2 regions of the Clostridium sp. Marseille-Q7071 genome follow, and region 1 is predicted to be linked to the other one. Evidence: a T-box and tRNA genes for the amino acid it is inferred to sense, from the RefSeq annotation. Region 1 holds a T-box; the other holds one or more tRNA genes.
What was found. A T-box is a leader RNA that pairs with one kind of tRNA and senses whether it is charged. The one in region 1 lies ahead of pheS (phenylalanine--tRNA ligase subunit alpha), so its partner is inferred to be a tRNA-Phe.

Region 1 (9,828 bases):
TATTCTAACATATTCACTCCATTATAAATTACCTTACAAGGAGTATCAAACTTAAAATCTCTTTTTAAATTTTCTAATTCCCACTTACTATTACAAAAAATCATATGACTTTTTCTTAAAAGTTCTCTTCTATATATATTACAACTATTCCACAATTTTAGTTTTTCAGTTTCTCCTATATGGTTATAATAATTACTCATATTAAAATAAAGAGGAGTAATCACAATTTTACTTTTTCCTTTTAGGCTTTGTCTATAATACCTATATATCTCTCCTGGAACATTGATATTAAATAAGTGAATAATATCATAATCATTATATTCATATAACTCTCCTCTATCTATATCAACATTAACTCCTAACTGCTTTAAATTTTTGTAAATTTTTTTTACAATGATGGAGTCACCAGCAGAACTTTTTAAATAATCCTGTCTTGCACACAACAAAACCTTCATTGATAATCCTCCTATGTTTGCTACTTAAAATATAACTATGCAATCATAGTAGTTTTTATCACTAATTATTTAAATAAAATAGTTTATCTTAATAAGACAAATAGCTCTATTATTAATTTAAAAAACTATTTTATCAAAATTATTTAACAACTTTCTAAATATAAAAAGTTGTTAAATAAAAAACTCATAATTATTTGATTAATTATGAGTTTTATGCTACAAAGAAAATTCTTTATTCATATTTATATTTTAAAATTTTTATTTATATACTACTTCAAACTCTTCACATACTATTTCCATATCTTCATTAAATTCTTTTCCTATTTCTTTTAATTCATCTTCAAAATATATTCGATGGACATTTCTCCAATAGTCTAGAGATTTATCGCCTTCACCTTCTATTGAAGCAAACTTCTCTGTTACATCTTTAAAAGGGATAATTTCTATTTTAGTGGTTTTAATAATACACTTAGCAATACCTTGCCAATTAGTAATTATGCTATACTCATCAACTTTTGGCAGTTCTTCTCCTTCTTCTTTATACCAATAGTATAAAGAGGCTGTTCCTCTTTTTGTTCCTTCCAAAACAAGTTCCGCTAACTCATTGGCAGATTTCACATCATTACAAAAATGCCAAGCGGTATAATTTTTTTTCGTAGTTTTTTCATTCTCACCTAAAATTTCTAAATAGCTTAACCACATTTCTTCTACTGAAATATCATACTTGCACATAACCTTTTCTCCTTTATTTATAATAATTTAACCTCCATATTTTTACCAACTGGAGGTTAAATGTTTCATTCTTATCAAAAGCTATTCTTTAATTTTTAATAATGAGTTCTTTTTTAATTTTTCTCTTATTAATTCTTCATTTTTATTATCTAATTCTTTTGCTAATTCTTTAATATTTCTAGTTTTATCGCAAATATCCGATCTTAGTTCTCTATTTCTAGCTGCCAGCTTTTTATTTAACATAGTAAGCTTTTCATTTTCACTTTTTATTTCTTTTGAAACCTCTGTCATAACCTCCATCTCAGAATCAATTTTTTGCATTTCTTCTTTTAATCTAAGATCTTGGTTACCAGACAAACTTTCAACTTGCTCTTGAAGCTCCTTGTTAATATTCTCTAAAGATTCAACCTGTTTTTTCATTTGCTCTAATTCTGAAATTAAAAACTTATTGTCATTACTCGCTTTTGTGAAGTTTTCAGATAACCTTTCGTAGCTTTCTTTATTCTTTAAAAGTTCATCTCCCATATTTAAAGCAGCTAATATAGTGGCATCCCCTGAGCCTAACTTAGAATTATTTTCCATTAAGGTGCGAATACGTTTGTCCACAAATTTGGCTACCATATGTAAATACTCGTCATTTTCTTCACCTTTTAAATTATATTCCATACCATTTATTTTAACTGTTATAATGTTCACTAAAACACCCTCTTAAAGATTATAGTTGTTCTTATTTTATCATAAAACCTTTATGAAATAAACCAAAATAATAAAATACTGCTATAATTCCCACTGTTTTCTTGATTATTCTCTAGTTTAACCTATTTTCCTCGAAGTCAATAAATATTAACCTTTAATATTTATGTAAAAAACTTTTATAAGCTATATAAAGTATACTTTAAAATTTTACATAAACCTTACATAATGAAATAATTATATATACTTCTTTATTCATATAAAAGTTCATAATTAATTTTTTACATAAAAAAAGAAAAGTGACTAAATCACTTTTCTTAAAAATTATCCAATTAAATAATCAATGGTCATTTTTTATTATCAATTAATTAAATCTGCCTTAACTCTGCACCTAGCTTATGCTCTAGTGCCCTTAAAATTTTATCATGGACCTTATTAACTTCATTATCCGTTAAAGTTTTTTCTTTATTTCTATATACTATTGAATAAGCAATGCTCTTCTTACCTTCTGGTATTTGCTTACCTTTATATACATCAAATAATTTAATACTTTCTAATATGCTTCCGCCTTGTTTTTTAATAGTCTCCTCTATTTCTTGAACCAATATTCCATCTTCAACTAAAAGTGCTATATCCCTAGTTACTGCTGGGAATTTTGGTAATGGAACATACTTCTTATCAACTTTAGCATGTTTTAATAATAAATCTAAATTTAACTCAGATATATAGCATCTTATATCCATATCATAATTGTTTGCTACATCAGGATGAATTTCACCTATAACACCTATATATTCTTTTCCTATATATAGTGCAGCAGTTTTTCCTGGATGAAAGCTTGGATTCTCTGATTCTCTCTTAAAGCTTACACTTCCGATTCCTAGTTCTTCAATTACATTTTCAACTACTCCCTTAATATCTAAATAGTCCATATTTCCATACATTGAAATTGTAATTATATTTCTTTCTTCTGGAAGCTTATTTTCATCTTCATTAGGTATATATATCTTTCCTATTTCAAACAATCTTGCTTCTTCATTACTTTTACTATAATTTCTTGATAATGCCTCCATAGCAGATGCTAATGTAGTAGTTCTCATTATACTAAAATCTTCACCTAGAGGATTTTTAATTGAAATAGATTTTCTTAAGTTACTATCTTCAGAAACTAATAATTTGTCAAAAATTTTTGGGCTTACAAAAGAATAGCTTATAGATTGATTTAATCCACTATTTATTAATGAATCTACAACCTTTTCTTCAAGTTTTTGTTCTTCACTTTTTCCACTTTTTGTAGCTTCACACAATGCTATTGTAGAAGGTACATTATTATACCCGTAAATTCTTACTATTTCTTCTGCAATATCTTCTTTAATATTAATATCACTTCTAAAAGTAGGAGATTTTACAACTAATATATCTTCCTTAATTTCTGTAGCTAATCCTAATCTATCTAAATACTTCTTCATGTCTTCTTTGGATATATCAATACCTAAAAATTTATTGATCCAATTTGAATCTACTTCTAAATAATGCGGAGTTTTAGGCTCTGGATAAACATCTATTACTCCTTCCATTACTTCTCCTGCATTTAATTCATTTACCAATGAAGCAACCCTAGCTACTGCTATTTCACATAAATTAGGATCTAGATTTTTCTCAAATTTAGTTGAAGCTTCTGTTCGTAAATTTAACTTCTTAGATGATTTTCTTACATTGATGCCATCAAAGTTTGCACATTCTAGAATAACCATTTCAGTGTCTTCTTTTATCTCTGAGTTCAATCCTCCCATTATTCCTGCAAGTCCAACAGTTCTTTCTCCATCTTTAATACATAGTATATCACTATCTAAAGATCTTTCTACTTCATCTAAAGTAGCAAATTTTTCACCATCTTTAGCTCTTTCAACTACTATAGTTTTGCTTGCTATTTCTCTTGCATCATAAGCATGTAGTGGTTGACCAAGCTCTAACATAACAAAATTTGTTATATCAACAATGTTATTTATTGGTCTAACTCCTGCCTCTAATAGTCTTTCTTGCATCCATTGTGGTGATGGCTCTATTTTTACATTTTTAATTCCTTTTAGCATAAACCTTCTGCAAAGTTCATCTTTTATTTCTACATTATAATCATCTTTGACATTTTCATTACAAGTAGAAGTATATTCTAAATTAGGCATTTTATAATTAGTTCCCAATGTTGCTGCTGTTTCTCTTGCTATTCCTATAACACTTAAACAATCTGCCCTATTTGATGTAATTTCAAATTCTATTACTGCACTTCCTATATTAACTACTTCTTTTATATCTACTCCTATTGGAGTATCTTCTGGTAGTATCATAAGACCATGAACTGGTTTATCTCCTGCTATTCCAAGTTCTTCTTCTGAACAGAACATCCCATTAGATACTACGCCTCTTAATTTACCCTTTTTAATTTTAAGTCCACCATGTAATGTTGACCCATGTAATGCTACAGGAATTATATCTTGTTCCTTCATATTTGTAGCTGCAGTTACTATTTGAATTGGTTCTTCAGCCTTTATATCAACTTGACAAACCACAAGTTTTTCTGCATCTGGATGTCTATCTATTTTTATTATTTTTCCTGTTACTACATTTGAAATCTCTTCTCCTGAAACAACTAGCTCTTCTACCTTAGAACCAGATAGCGTTAGTCTATCTGATAACTCCTTAGGGGAAATATTTATATCAACATAATCTTTAAGCCATTTAACTGGAACTTTCATTGGTAATCCTCCTTTAACATTTTATTAAAATTGATTTAAAAATCTCATATCACTTTCGTATAATAATCTAATATCATCAATTCCATATTTTTGCATAACCATTCTATCAAGACCAAATCCAAAAGCAAATCCACTATAAACTTCTGGATCAATTCCACAATTTCTTAGAACTTGTGGATGCACCATACCACATCCTAGTATCTCTATCCATCCACTTCCTTTACAAACTCTACATCCTTCGCCATTACAAACAAAGCAAGTAGCATCCATCTCTGCTGAAGGTTCAGTAAACGGGAAATGATGTGGTCTAAACTTAGTTTCAACATCTCCAAACATCTTCTTAGTAAATAGCTCTAAAGTTCCTTTTAAATCTGCAAAAGTTACTCCTTTATCTATAACCAATCCTTCTATTTGATAGAATATTGGTGAATGAGTAGCATCAGCTGCATCTGAACGATAAACCTTTCCTGGAGCTATCATTTTTATTGGTGGTTTTTGATTCTCCATTGTTCTAATTTGTATTGGGGAGGTTTGAGTTCTTAAAACTACATTATCATTTATATAGAAAGTATCTTGTTCTCCTCTAGCCGGATGGTCTTTAGGTATATTTAATGCTTCAAAGTTGTAATAATCCTTTTCTACCTCTGGTCCTTCTTCTATAGAAAATCCCATTGATAGAAATATTTCATTGATTTTTTCTAAAGTTAAATCAAGAGGATGTCTATTGCCTATAGTTTGTTTTTTTCCTGGCATAGAAATATCAATTATTTCACTTTGTAGTCTTTTTTCTTTTTCTTTATTTTTGATTTCTTCAGTTGCCTTAGCAATAGCATTTTCTAATGTTTCTCTTACGTCGTTAGCAACCTTACCTACAAGTGGTCTCTCTTCTTGTGATAAGCCTCCCATTCCTCTTAATATTTGAGTAAGCTCTCCTTTTTTACCTAAATATTTCACTCTAATATTTTCAAGTTGAACCTTCTCAGCGGCAGTTTTCAATTCATCTAGAGCAGACAGCTTAATATCTTCTAATTTTTCTCTCATTTTAAAATCTCCTTTCATATTTTTCTTATAATTAATAATTATTACCTTTTATTAATTCTCAAATAACAATGATTAATTAAAATTCTTAGACAACATTAATTTCATTGAATAATGCAATCCTTTAACATAAATTACTCTAATATATATTTGGAAATAAAAAAACCGCCCCTAAAAAAGGGACGGAATATCCGCGGTACCACCCTAATTGGACTATAAAATAGACCCTCTTAGTAAATTTATCGATTTTAATCGCTAATCATTACTTATAATGTTTTAATAAAAACCTATTTTCACAATTAGAACTCAAGAGTGAACTTCAGCATAAATTTATCATATAAAGGCTTTCAATCTATGACCTTTACTCCCTGTATGTAACCTTATACCTACTCTCTCCTTCACAGTTTAAGATATTTAATTTTTAATTTAAAACCTATTATACCTATGTTTGTATAAAATTTCAATACTATTTAATAACATTTTTTTGTCTTACAGTCTCATACATCATAATAGATGCAGCAACTGATGCATTTAATGACTCTGCACCGCCAGGCATAGGAATTTTAACTTTTTCATCAGAAAGCTCATATATTTCTTTACTAATTCCCTTTCCTTCATTTCCCACAGAAATAATGCATTTGCCGCTTAAATCTATATCATAAAAGTTGTTATTTGTATCAAGAGAACTTGTAATAAGCTTATAACCTTTATTTTTTAACTCCTTAACAAGGCTTAAATCCTTGTCTTCCATAATAGGAATATTAAATATAGATCCCATAGTTGAGCGCAAGGTTTTTTCATTATATACATCTACTGTACCTTTAGTTAATATAATTCCTAGTCCATCTGCTGCATGAGCAGTTCTTATAATTGTACCTAAATTTCCTGGATCCTGCACCTTATCTACTAATACATAAAATCCCTCACAGTATTTTAAATTAAGGACTTTATTCTCCACTACCGCAATTGCTCCCTGTGGTGTTTCAGTGCTAGTTAAGGTCTTAAAAACTATATCACTTACAATATAAATCTCAGCATTACATTGATGTATGCTTATATATTTTTCACAATATTCTTTATCTGCATTTTCATTTATAAAAATATATTTTATATTAAAGGATGACTTTAATGCTTCCTCAATAAATCTAAAGCCTTCAACTAAAAAAGCCTTATTTTCTAATCTATGTTTTTTTTCTTTTAATTTCTTTATTTGCTTTATTAGTGAATTCTCTTTGCTACTGATATATTGCAAATTATCTTCTCCTATCTTACTAACTTTTCTATATTATTTAGCTCTTGATTACCACCAATAGCTACAATTATATCATTAGCCTCAATAATTTCATCAGCAGAAGGAGAAACATCTATTTCATTATTTCTCTTTATTGCCATAACATTTATTCCATATTCTGCTCTTAAATTAAGATCTTTTAAGCTTTTTTCATGCCATTCTTGTGGACTTACAATCTCAGCAATGCTAAAGTCTGGTGATAATTCAATATAATCTAATATATTTGAAGAACATAAATTGTGTGCAACTCTTACTCCCATATCTCTTTCTGGAAATATAACTCTGTTTGCTCCAATTTTATATAGTACTTTAGCATGAAGTGCATTATTAGCTTTTGTAATGATATGCTTAACACCTAGTTCTTTAACAAGTAGCGTAGATAATATACTGGCTTGAATATCTGAACCTATACTTATAATGGCAACATCAAAATTTCCAACTCCCAATGCTCTTAAGCTTTGCTCGTCATTTGCATCAACTTGAACTGCATGAGTTACCTTTTCTGATATATTTTGTATAACTTCCTCATCAACATCAACTGCCAATACATCATTCCCTAATGAGTATAATGTTTCCGCTACAGATGTTCCAAATCTTCCTAATCCAATTACAATAAATTGCTTTTTAATCATAATTTCCACCTTCTACCCAACTAATATTTTATCTTCCGGATACTTTATAGCTAAAGCTTTCTTACGTCTATTGATTGAAATTGCTAAAACTAATGTTAATGGTCCTATTCTACCAGCATACATAGTTAAGGCTACAATTATCTTTCCTATGGCACTTAACTTTTGAGTTAGTCCTAATGTAGATCCAACTGTTCCAAAAGCTGAAGTTGCTTCAAATATATAATATTCAAAAGGTACGCCAGTTTGATGCTCCGTAATAGAAAGAAGTACTGTTACTGTTATAACTAAACCTAAGGCTATAATCATAATAGAAAATGCCTTATAAACTATATCCTTACTTACCCTCTTTTTATATATCTCTGTATCTTCTCGACCTTTAATAACTGATTTAACTGTCATATATAATATACCAGCAGTTGTTGTTTTTAGTCCACCTGCTGTTGACCCTGGTGACCCTCCAATAAACATCAATATAATAGTTAAAAAAATAGATGGTATAGTCATATCTGCTAAGGATATAGAGTTAAATCCTGCTGTTCTAGGACTAACTGATGCAAAAATTGATGCTAATATTCTATCCTTAAAGCTCATCCCTTTCATTGTAGCTTCATTTGAAAATTCAAATAAGAAGAATAAAATTGCGCCACCTACTAGCAATGCAATGGTCATAGATATTACTAGTTTTGAATGAAGTGATAACTTTTTAATATTCTTGTAATTATATATTTCATTCCAAACATAAAATCCTAATCCACCTGTAACTATAAGGGCAGATATAGTAAAAATTATAACTATATTTCCATTATAATTAACTAAACTATTAAAATTACCCATTAAATCAAAACCTGCATTACAAAAGGCTGAAATAGAATGGAATATACTATAGAAAATTCCTTTCGAGAATCCAAATTCAGGAATAAATTGAGTGCTCAATAAAAGTGCCCCTAATCCTTCTATAGAAAAAGTAAATATTAATATGTATTTTGCTAGTTTAACTATACCTTGAAGAGAAGTTGAATTCATAGATTCTTGCATTACTAATCTCTCTTTTAAGGTAATTCTTTTACCTATGATTAATGATAACATAGTAGCAAAAGACATAAATCCTAAGCCTCCAATTTGAATAAGCATCATAATTACTGTTTTACCAAAATAACTCCAATGGGTTCCTGTATCCACTGTGATAAGTCCTGTTACGCACACTGCTGAAGTAGACGTAAATATACAGTCTAAAAAAGGTGTATATACTCTAGCATTTGTTGATATAGGCAGCGCTAACAGCATTGCACCTAAAAATATAATAACTGCATATCCAATGGCTAATACCTGCATAGGAGTAAATTGTCTCTTCTTTAAAACATCTTTCATCTTCAATTCCACTAAAAACACCTCAATTCTCTCTGTATTTAACCTTTAGTAATTTTCATTATATACTTTTTTTTTAGTATATTATAGTATTTCCATATTAATATTTAAAATTAGTTTATAATACAAAAATGTAGCCTATGGCTACATTTTAAGGTCATATATTAAATTAAGTATTAAATTAAGCTTCTAATTGCTTTTTAGCAACTTCAACTAATTCTGAAAATGCTTTTGGATCATTAATAGCTATTTCAGAAAGCATTTTTCTGTTGATGTCTACTCCTGCAAGTTTCATTCCATTCATGAATCTTGAGTAAGAAAGTCCATTCATTCTTGTAGCCGCATTTATTCTTGCGATCCAAAGTTTTCTAAAATCTCTTTTCTTTAATTTTCTTCCTACATATGCATTTCTTAATGCTCTTATAACTGACTCATTTGCAGTTTTAAATAACTTGCTTTTTCCACCATAGTATCCTTTTGCAAGTTTTAATACTTTTTTATGTTTTTTACGAGCGTTAACAGCTCTCTTTACTCTTGCCATTTAAAATACCTCCTAGTTCACCTTCGATTATAAGTATGGTAATAATTTTTTCATTGCTTTTTCTTGTGAAGTTGAAACATATCCAGTTTTTCTAAGATTTCTCTTAGTTTTTGCGCTTTTCTTAGTCAATATATGGCTTCTGAAAGCTTTCGCTCTTTTTAACTTACCTGTTCCTGTCTTCTTGAATCTTTTTGCTGCACCTCTATGAGTTTTCATTTTTGGCATAATAAAATTCCTCCTCTCAGTGTTTATGCTCTTTTAGGAGCTAATATCAGTATCATATTTCTCCCCTCTTGTTTAGCAGGCTTCTCAATTACATACACATCTC
Region 2 (9,828 bases), 1.6 Mb from region 1:
AATCCTGTCGGTCGAAAACCTAAGGTTTCCTGAGGAAGGCTCGTCCGCTCAGGGTTAGTCGGGACCTAAGCCGAGGCCGAAAGGCGTAGGTGATGGACAACAGGTTGATATTCCTGTACCACTAGCAGACGTTATTACAAATGGGGTGACGCAGGAGGATAAGATGTGCTAGCTATTGGATGCTAGTCTAAGCGTTTAGGTATGTAGGATAGGCAAATCCACCTACATTAGCTGAGGCGTGATGGGGAAGCCCTTTAAGGGTGAAGTATCTGATTCCACGCTGCCAAGAAAAGCCTCTATGGAGGAAGTTAGTGCCCGTACCGCAAACCGACACAGGTAGGTGAGGAGAGAATCCTAAGACCATCGGAAGAATTGCTGTTAAGGAACTCGGCAAATTGACCCCGTAACTTCGGGAGAAGGGGTGCCTACGCAAGTAGGCCGCAGAGAATAGGCCCAAGCAACTGTTTAGCAAAAACACAGGTCTCTGCTAAAGCGAAAGCTGATGTATAGGGGCTGACGCCTGCCCGGTGCTGGAAGGTTAAGGGGATTGCTTAGTGCAAACGAAGGCATGAACTTAAGCCCCAGTAAACGGCGGCCGTAACTATAACGGTCCTAAGGTAGCGAAATTCCTTGTCGGGTAAGTTCCGACCCGCACGAATGGCGTAATGATTTGGGCACTGTCTCAACAGCAAATCCGGCGAAATTGTAGTGCAAGTGAAGATGCTTGCTACCCGCGATTGGACGGAAAGACCCCGTAGAGCTTTACTGCAATTTAGCATTGAGTTTCGGTACTATCTGTACAGGATAGGTGGGAGACTTGGAAGCAAGGGCGTCAGCCTTTGTGGAGTCATCCTTGGGATACCACCCTGATAGTACTGGAATTCTAACCGGAGGCCTTGAATCAGGTCACGGGACATTGTTAGGTGGGCAGTTTGACTGGGGCGGTCGCCTCCAAAAAAGTAACGGAGGCGCCCAAAGGTTCCCTCAGAACGGTCGGAAATCGTTCGAAGAGTGCAAAGGCAGAAGGGAGCCTGACTGCGACACAGACAAGTGGAGCAGGGACGAAAGTCGGGCTTAGTGATCCGGTGGTTCCTCGTGGGAGGGCCATCGCTCAACGGATAAAAGCTACCTCGGGGATAACAGGCTGATCTCCCCCAAGAGTCCACATCGACGGGGAGGTTTGGCACCTCGATGTCGGCTCGTCGCATCCTGGGGCTGAAGTAGGTCCCAAGGGTTGGGCTGTTCGCCCATTAAAGCGGCACGCGAGCTGGGTTCAGAACGTCGTGAGACAGTTCGGTCCCTATCCGTCGCGGGCGTAGGAAATTTGAAGGGAGCTGTCCTTAGTACGAGAGGACCGGGATGGACAGACCTCTGGTGCACCAGTTGTCACGCCAGTGGCACAGCTGGGTAGCTATGTCTGGAAGGGATAAACGCTGAAAGCATCTAAGCGTGAAGCCCCCCCTAAGATGAGATTTCCCATAACATAAGTTAGTAAGACTCCTGGAAGAACACCAGGTTGATAGGTGAGAGGTGTAAGCATGGCAACATGTTCAGCTGACTCATACTAATAAGTCGAGGGCTTGACCTAATTAATTTCACTGTGCAATTTTCAGAGAATAATTAATTTCTCTAAAAATTAATAGAAGCGAGTAGTACAAGGAAACAAAGTAGCAAGGAAGGTCGTTTACGAAAGTAAATGAGTACCGCAGCGACTGAAGTTGACGAAGTAATACGAAGCTTATATGAAATTTTCAAAAAATTAATAGAAACAAGCAGTATAAGGAAGTGAAGGAGCGAGGAGTGGAGTTTACTAAAGTAAATGAACGCCGCAGCGACTGAAACTGACGAAATAATGCGAAGTTTATAGGAATTTTTAAAATTTGATAGAAACGAGTAATACAGGGAAACAAATGAGTGAGGAGCGGAGTTTACTACGGTAAATGAGCACCAGAGCGAATGAAGTTGACGAAGTAGTACGATGTTTATAGCAAATTTAGATCTGGTGATGATGGTCCTAAGGGTAACACCCCTTTCCATTCCGAACAGGCAGGTTAAGCCTTAGGACGCCGAGAGTACTGCACGGGAGACTGTGTGGGAGGGTAGGTTGTTGCCAGGTAGTGTTAGCTAAGAAAACTTAGCTAACAATATGGCTCGATAGCTCAGTCGGTAGAGCAGAGGACTGAAAATCCTCGTGTCGCTGGTTCGATTCCTGCTCGAGCCACCAATAACCTAGATTATTAATCTAGGTTATTTTTTTATGCAAAATTTTATATTTTAGCTTTATATTATAGATATATCACTTCTAAATTTAATCTATCTCTGAGAAATTTAGAATTGATTAACCCTAGCGGCGAACACTGTTCGTCCCTACAATAAAACACTAGCAATTGTATTGCTAGCTAAAAAATCCATTAAAGAAATTTTTTTGATCAAAATAATTTCCACCTTGTATAATGTAGTTACAATATTTGATAGAAAGCTAATCTCATTTCTAACGAACATTGAATCACATTATTTTATTAACATTCTTAAATTTAATATTTTTCATACAACACCTTTAGGTGTAAACAGCATATCTTTAGTTTAATTTTTTAATTAGTTTTCTATTAAGATCCCTATCGGGAATCTAACCAAATTAAATATTTTTTAGTATAATACTCCTGAATAGATGATAGATGTATTCCACCTGGGAAGCACGTAGTGCTCATACCCGTAAATAAGCGTATCATTCCATCAGGTAGAATTCTATGTTTAGCTGGTTGGGTTTCCTTTTGGGAATTACCCGTGTCACAGACAAGGTTATAAGCTATCTGATAGATTGGAATTTCTATTCTATCTCAAATATAATTCAAAGGAGATATATACAATGTCCAAATTTTTTAATAATCCTGTAGTAGGGATTGATGTTTCAGCAGATTTTTCATATGTTGCAATACTTGCACCTAATGGTGATATTTATAAGAAATCATTTAAGATAAAGCATGATGTTTCTGGTTTTAATTATTTATTAAAAGAAATAAAAAAAGCAGAAGAAGAGTTTAACATGAAAACTGGCATTTTCATGGAGTCCACTGGTGTGTACCACTTATCTCTTTTCCACTTTCTTAATAAAAACTTTGATAACACATTTGTTATCAATCCACTCATTACTAATTGTAACAAAAATAGAGATATAAGAAAAGTGAAAAATGATAAAAAAGATGCTTTATCTATTGCCAGAATAGGTAAATTCCAAAATATTAAACTTTCACAAGGCATTAGTCTAGATATATTTTTATTACGATCTCTTATAAGAGAATATTATAAATTAACTGATACTTGTTCAACATTTAAGAAAAAATTATCTGCTGATTTAAGAGTGATTTTTCCAGGTTACAATACAGTATTCTCAAATACAACTTCTCCTAGTTCAATTGCTATATTAAGTAAATATCCATCACATAAAGCAGTGCTAGACGCACCCAAAGATGCTATTTTAGACATACTTATTACTAAATCTAAAAAAGGTGTTTTGTGGGCTGAAAAAATTTACTCTAACTTATATAATATTGCAACTGAAGCTAATGTTATTGGATTACCCTTATCGGGTATATCAATTAAAATCACCAGTAAAATAGCATTAATCAATGCTATAGAATCTGAAACACTTAACTTGTTAAATGAAGTAAAAAACTTAATTAATTCTACCAACTTTCCAAAACAAGTTAGAACTAATATTGAACTCTTAACTTCAATTCCTGGTATAGGTGGATTAACTGCTATTACCCTAGTTGCTGAAATAGGTGATATTAATGGCTTCATAAAACCTAAACATCTAGTTGCTTTCTTTGGGATAGACAGTTCTGTTAATGAATCTGGTAATTTTAAAGGTAACCAAAATAAAATTTCTAAACGTGGAACTCGTATTGGAAGACGAGCTTTATATACTGTTGCATTAGCCTCCATAAGAAAAAGTCGTAACGGAGTTCCTATTAATAAAGATTTATTAGATTACTATCAAACAAATCTTAAAGGCAAGAAGTCAAAAGTAGCATTAGTTGCTATAATGCATAAAATATTAAACTATATTTTTGCAACACTTAGAAATCAAAAACCTTTTGAACTAAGAGATCCTAGAATTCACAAACAAATGTTTTTAGAAAATAAAGCGATAGCTGTCGCTATATAAAAAGTCCATTTTTTGTAATCGTTCGTATTTTAAAATGGTCTTTTTGTCATACCCATTTTTCAAGGAAAAAATTTTTTTACATTATACTTGACTATTATTAGCTGGTCTTAATTGTGCATTTTGCATTGTGAATTAAAATACCATAGAGATATACATTAATTTTTAAAGTAGTTTATCTATAAATTAATCTATAAATATATTATAATGTGTTTGTAATATTTAAGAATAAATATATAATAATATTAACTATAGTATGAAGTATAAAAAATAGTCGATGAAATAAAAACTTCAGGAAAGAAGAAAGTTTAATCAAAAATTTGGATTAAATACTAATGAATTTCTAAAAAAGAATAACTAGTATAATAAGCAAAAAATATAGTATGTATTTAATAACATAAGATTATATTAAAAAGGAGATGCCTAATGAAGATTACAGAATGGATGGAGAAAATATTCAATTCTTTAAATGAAGGAGTACTAATTGTAGATAGAGAAGGAAATATCTTATTTTTCAATAAGGCTTATTCAAATTTTATAGGTAAAAATCTTAATGATGTTGAAGGATTACCTATAAGGGATATTCGTCCAGGCTCCCTGATACAAGATGTAATGGAAACAGGAGTAGCTAAGTTAGGAGTTCTACGTAAAGAAAATAATGATGAATATTTTTGTAATATATCTCCTATTATTTCAGATGGAAAGACAATTGGAGGTATATCAACAGTTACATTTTTAAAAGATGCTGTGTATTTAAGTAAAAAAATTAAAGAGCTAGAGAAAAAGAACAAGTATTTAATGGAGAAAATTCATCGTACAAATGGTACTAAATACACTTTTAAGAATATTATCGCTGTAAATGATACTTCAATACTCACTAAAAATATAGCACAAAAAATTGCACATTCAGATGTTTCTGTGCTTATTGAAGGTGAGAGTGGAAGTGGTAAGGAAGTATATGCACAATCTATACATAATGAAAGTGAAAGAAGCAAATATCCTTTTGTAGCTATAAATTGTTCAACTTTAACACCTACAATGCTAGAAGGTGAATTGTTTGGATATGAAGATGGGGCTTTTACTGGAGCTAAGAAGGGCGGAAAAATTGGTTTGTTTGAAAGTGCCAATCAAGGAACGATATTTTTAGATGAAATATCTGAAATGGATTATTCATTACAGGCAAAATTATTACGTGTATTACAAGAAGGGACTATTAGAAAAATTGGAGGAACTAAAGAAATTGACATAGATGTTAGAGTTATTTGTGCTTGTAATGTAGATTTAATGAAATATATTGAAGAGGGTAAGTTTAGGAAGGACCTATATTATAGAATTGCAGTTTTCCCTATTCATATAGTACCTTTAAGAGAAAGACGAGAAGATATACCATATTTATTAGACTTCTATATACAAAAGTTAAGTAATAAGCTTAGAAGAAAGATATCTTTAACAGACAAGGCAAAAGCTTCACTTTATAATTACGACTGGCCTGGAAATGTAAGAGAAATGAGAAATGTTCTTGAGTTTTCATCTATAATGGCTACAGATGGTTTTATAAGAGAAGAAAATTTACCGGCTCCTATTACTGAAAATTCAAAAGAATCGGAACCAAAATTTTATAAGCTTTCTGATAAGATTAAGAAGTTTGAAAGGGAAGAAATTAATAAAGCAATTGAATATTTTGGTGATACTGTTGATGGGAAGAAAGAGGCAGCTAAGCATCTAGGGATATCTTTATCAACTCTTTATTATAAGCTTAGTTAAAAGTTATTTCATTTCTTAAATTTAGGAAAGTAATATACTTTTATTCTTAAATTTAAGAAATTATAATTAATAATGATTTCACCAAGTTTTTAAATATATAAGTTAAAATTTCGAGGTTATTATTCTTAAATTTAAGAATAATAACCTTTTCATTTGCAATATATTCTCGGTTTTAAGGCATTTCTAGATATTCTAAATTTGGCATATAAATTGCTTAAGTATATATTAAGAAATTATACTACAAACCTTTACATATACTTTATTTAAATTTAGTATTACTAAATAATATTTGAGATTGCTATGTATATTGTAAATTAATAATAGTGAAAATTGATTTTTATAATATGTGTACTAATTGCTAGAGTGATTAATTTAATCATAAAGAGCATTATTACTTAATTTGAAAGGAGTAATTATTTATGAAAAAAATTAGAATTGGAAGTGGTGCTGGCTATGCAGGTGATCGTATTGAGCCAGCAGTAGAAATAATGGAAAAAGGAAATGTTGACTATATAATTTTTGAATGTCTTGCTGAAAGAACTATAGCTATTGGGCAAATGGATAAGCTTAAAGATCCTACAAAAGGTTATAATCAATTACTTGAAAGTAGAATGAGAAAAATTCTTAAACTTGCAAAAGAAAAGGGAATTAAAGTTATTACTAATATGGGGGCTGCTAATCCAGTTTCAGCTGTTGAGGCAAGTATAAAAATAGCTAAAGAACTTGGAATTGTAGGCTTAAAATTTGCAGCTGTTACAGGTGATGATATACTTCCAAAAATTTCAGATTATTATAATAACGATGTTCTTGAATTAGATTGCAAACTTGGTGATATTAAAGAATCTATTTTATCTACTAATGTGTACCTTGGTGCGGAAGGAATTATAGAAGCGTTAGAAAATGATGCTGATATAATCATAACAGGTCGTGTTTCTGATCCTGCACTTTCTATTGGACCTTTAAGATATGAGTTTGGATGGAATATTAATGATAATACTCATGAAATAGGGCAAGCAGTTTTAGTTGGTCATTTACTTGAATGTGGTGGACAGGTTACTGGGGGCTATTACGCAGATCCTGGTATTAAAGATGTTGAAAACCTTGAAATATTGGGATTCCCAATAATTGAAATCGATGAAACTGGTAAATTTACTGTAACTAAGGTTGAAGGTTCTGGTGGATTAGTTAGTACTGACACTTGTAAAGAGCAAATGATTTACGAAATACATAATCCAGAAGCTTATATGACTCCAGATGCTATAGCCGATTTTTCTCATGTAACATTTACTCAAGAAGGTAAAGATTTAGTTAAAGTTGAAAATGCTAATTCTAAAGGAGTACCTGAAACTCTAAAAGTGAGCATAGGTTACAAAGATTGCTTTATTGGCGAAGGCGAAATTAGTTATGGCGGTACAAATGCTCTAGCAAAAGCTCAACTTGCTGCTGATATTGTTGAAAAAAGACTTAAACTAACTGGTGTTCAAATAGAAGAATTAAGAATTGACTATATTGGTTTTAATTCACTATATAAAACAAAAATCTCTAGTCAGTATGCTCCAGAAGTATTCCCAGAGATTAGACTTCGTATAAGTGGAAGGACTAAAGATAGAGAAAATGCTATTTTAATTGGTAATGAAGTTGAGACTCTTTACACTAATGAGGCCTGCAGGTGGTGGTGGAGCAACTAAAAAAGTAGTAGAAGTTGTTTCAGTTTGCTCAATATTCGTTCCTAGAGATATCGTAAATATAGAAGTAAGTTATCAGGAGGTATAATAATATGAAATTAAAAGATGTTGCACATGGAAGAACTGGTGATAAAGGTGATATTTCTAACATTTCTGTTATTGCATACAGAGATGAAGATTATCCTATGTTAAAAGAAAAAGTTACTGCAGAAAAAGTTAAAGAATATTTTAGTGAAATTTGCAAGGGTGAAGTAGTAAGATATGAGATCGATAGTATTTGTGCTATGAATTTTGTTCTTGATAAGACTTTAGGTGGTGGAGTTACAAGAAGTCTTGCTCATGACAAACATGGAAAAGCTCTTGTTATGGCTTTAATGGAAATGGAAATCTAGTAAAAATAAAAGCTAAATAAGTATTTATTTAATAGGTAACATAAATATTGTAGCTGTTACTTAGGACGTGATCTGAAATGAAAGATATAGGAGGTAAATTATGTTAGCATTCTTAGGGCTTTTAACAATTATATTATTACTTGTGTTAGTTATGACAAAAAAAGCATCACCAACAGTAGCATTAATTGTAGTTCCGGTAGTTACAGCAGCTATTGGTGGTTTTGGGCTAGAAATTGGTGAATTTATGACTAGTGGAATTAAAAGTATATCAACAACAGGGGTTATGTTTATTTTTGCTATTTTATTCTTTGGGGTATTAAGTGATGCAGGAACATTTGACCCAATCATAAGGAGAATTATTAAAGTAGTTGGCAAGAATCCAGTGAAGATTGCAATAGGAACTGCAGTTTTAGCAATGCTTGTACATCTTGATGGTTCAGGGGCAGTTACATTTTTAATTACAATACCAGCAATGCTTCCACTATACGATGAACTTGGAATGAGAAGAACAACTTTAGCTACCATTGTTGCACTGGGAGCTGGTACTATGAATATATTGCCATGGGGCGGACCAACTATTCGTGCGGCTTCATCATTAGGAGTAACTCCAACTGAATTATTTAACCCAATGTTAGTTCCATTCTTAGCAGGTATTATATTTGTACTTATAGTAGCTTTTTTACTAGGAAAAAAAAGCAAAACATATTGGAAATATTGAAAATACAAAAATCATAGAAGTCGATGAAAAGGTTAATGAGGAAAAAGCGAAACTTGCAAGACCAAAGCTTTTTTATTTAATATTTTATTAATAGTTATAGCAATCACTATTATGATTACAAACAAATTACAACCACATGTAGTATTTATGCTTGGATTATGTATTGCTTTAGTAATCAACTATCCATCTGTAAAAGAACAAAAGGAACGTATAGATGCACATGCAAAAGAGGCCTTAATGATGGCTAGTGTTTTATTTGCAGCAGGATGTTTTACAGGAATAATGAAAGACTCAGGAATGATTACTGCTATGGCGGAAGTTGTAGTTGATATGATACCACCATCTTTAGGTAGACTAATACCGGTAATTACAGGGGTAATTTCTATGCCAGCCAGCTTATTATTTGATCCTGACTCTTTCTACTTTGGTGTATTACCAGTGTTAACAAGTAGTGCAAATCAATTTGGAGTACAAGGAATTATGGTTGGTAGAGCGGCAATCCTTGGACAAATGACAACAGGATTTCCTATAAGCCCATTAACGGCATCTACATTTCTTCTAACTGGATTAGCAGGTATAGATATTGGAGAACATCAAAAGAAAACCATTCCATTTGCATTTGCATGTACTATAGTAATGCTTATAGTAGCTATAGTTTTAAGAATAATATCATTATAAATTGTATTAAATAAATTTTAGTTTAATAGAGGGTAGTAGGATATTAGCACATACTGCCCTGTATCATTTTTAAAATTCTAAGTTCGTTTTAAATTGAATTTATATTTGAGTAGGAGGTAGCAATTTGAGCAAAATTATTTCAATGAATAGTGCAGTAGAGATGATAAAAGATGGGATGACCGTTATGGTGGGGGGATTTCTTGGGGCCGGTGCTCCAAATAAAATACTTGATAAATTGTCAGAAAGTGGTGCTAAGAACCTTACAATAATTTGTAACGATACTTCTTTTCCAGAAGTTGGACTTGGTAAGCTTATTGTAAATAAACAGGTAAAGAAAGCGGTTGTATCTCATGTTGGAACTAATCCAGAAACAGGCAGACAAATGAATACTAAGGAATTAGATGTTGAGCTTTCTCCACAGGGGAC

Region 2: it has a tRNA-Phe gene. The T-box ahead of pheS (phenylalanine--tRNA ligase subunit alpha) is inferred to sense a tRNA for this amino acid. The anticodon was not compared.

The regions. Positions count from the first base shown of each region.
Region 1 covers NZ_CBCOPR010000001.1:2,092,548-2,102,375, reverse strand. The annotation lists gene ACWPW7_RS09835 (glycosyltransferase family 4 protein) at 1-455, opposite strand, end outside; gene ACWPW7_RS09830 (ASCH domain-containing protein) at 714-1,187, opposite strand; gene zapA (cell division protein ZapA) at 1,269-1,883, opposite strand; gene pheT (phenylalanine--tRNA ligase subunit beta) at 2,249-4,633, opposite strand; gene pheS (phenylalanine--tRNA ligase subunit alpha) at 4,658-5,674, opposite strand; T-box leader at 5,847-6,082, opposite strand; gene ACWPW7_RS09810 (TrmH family RNA methyltransferase) at 6,138-6,923, opposite strand; gene ACWPW7_RS09805 (potassium channel family protein) at 6,935-7,594, opposite strand; gene ACWPW7_RS09800 (TrkH family potassium uptake protein) at 7,607-8,962, opposite strand; gene rplT (50S ribosomal protein L20) at 9,141-9,500, opposite strand; gene rpmI (50S ribosomal protein L35) at 9,528-9,725, opposite strand; gene infC (translation initiation factor IF-3) at 9,749-9,828, opposite strand, start outside.
Region 2 covers NZ_CBCOPR010000001.1:527,790-537,617, reverse strand. The annotation lists rRNA gene ACWPW7_RS02430 (23S ribosomal RNA) at 1-1,588, shown strand, start outside; rRNA gene rrf (5S ribosomal RNA) at 1,999-2,116, shown strand; tRNA gene ACWPW7_RS02420 (tRNA-Phe) at 2,149-2,224, shown strand; gene ACWPW7_RS02415 (IS110 family transposase) at 2,867-4,168, shown strand; gene ACWPW7_RS02410 (sigma-54 interaction domain-containing protein) at 4,592-5,929, shown strand; gene ACWPW7_RS02405 (acyclic terpene utilization AtuA family protein) at 6,349-7,617, shown strand; gene ACWPW7_RS02400 (AtuA-related protein) at 7,707-8,006, shown strand; gene ACWPW7_RS02395 (SLC13 family permease) at 8,107-8,724, shown strand; gene ACWPW7_RS02390 (hypothetical protein) at 8,836-9,402, shown strand; gene ACWPW7_RS02385 (CoA transferase subunit A) at 9,527-9,828, shown strand, end outside.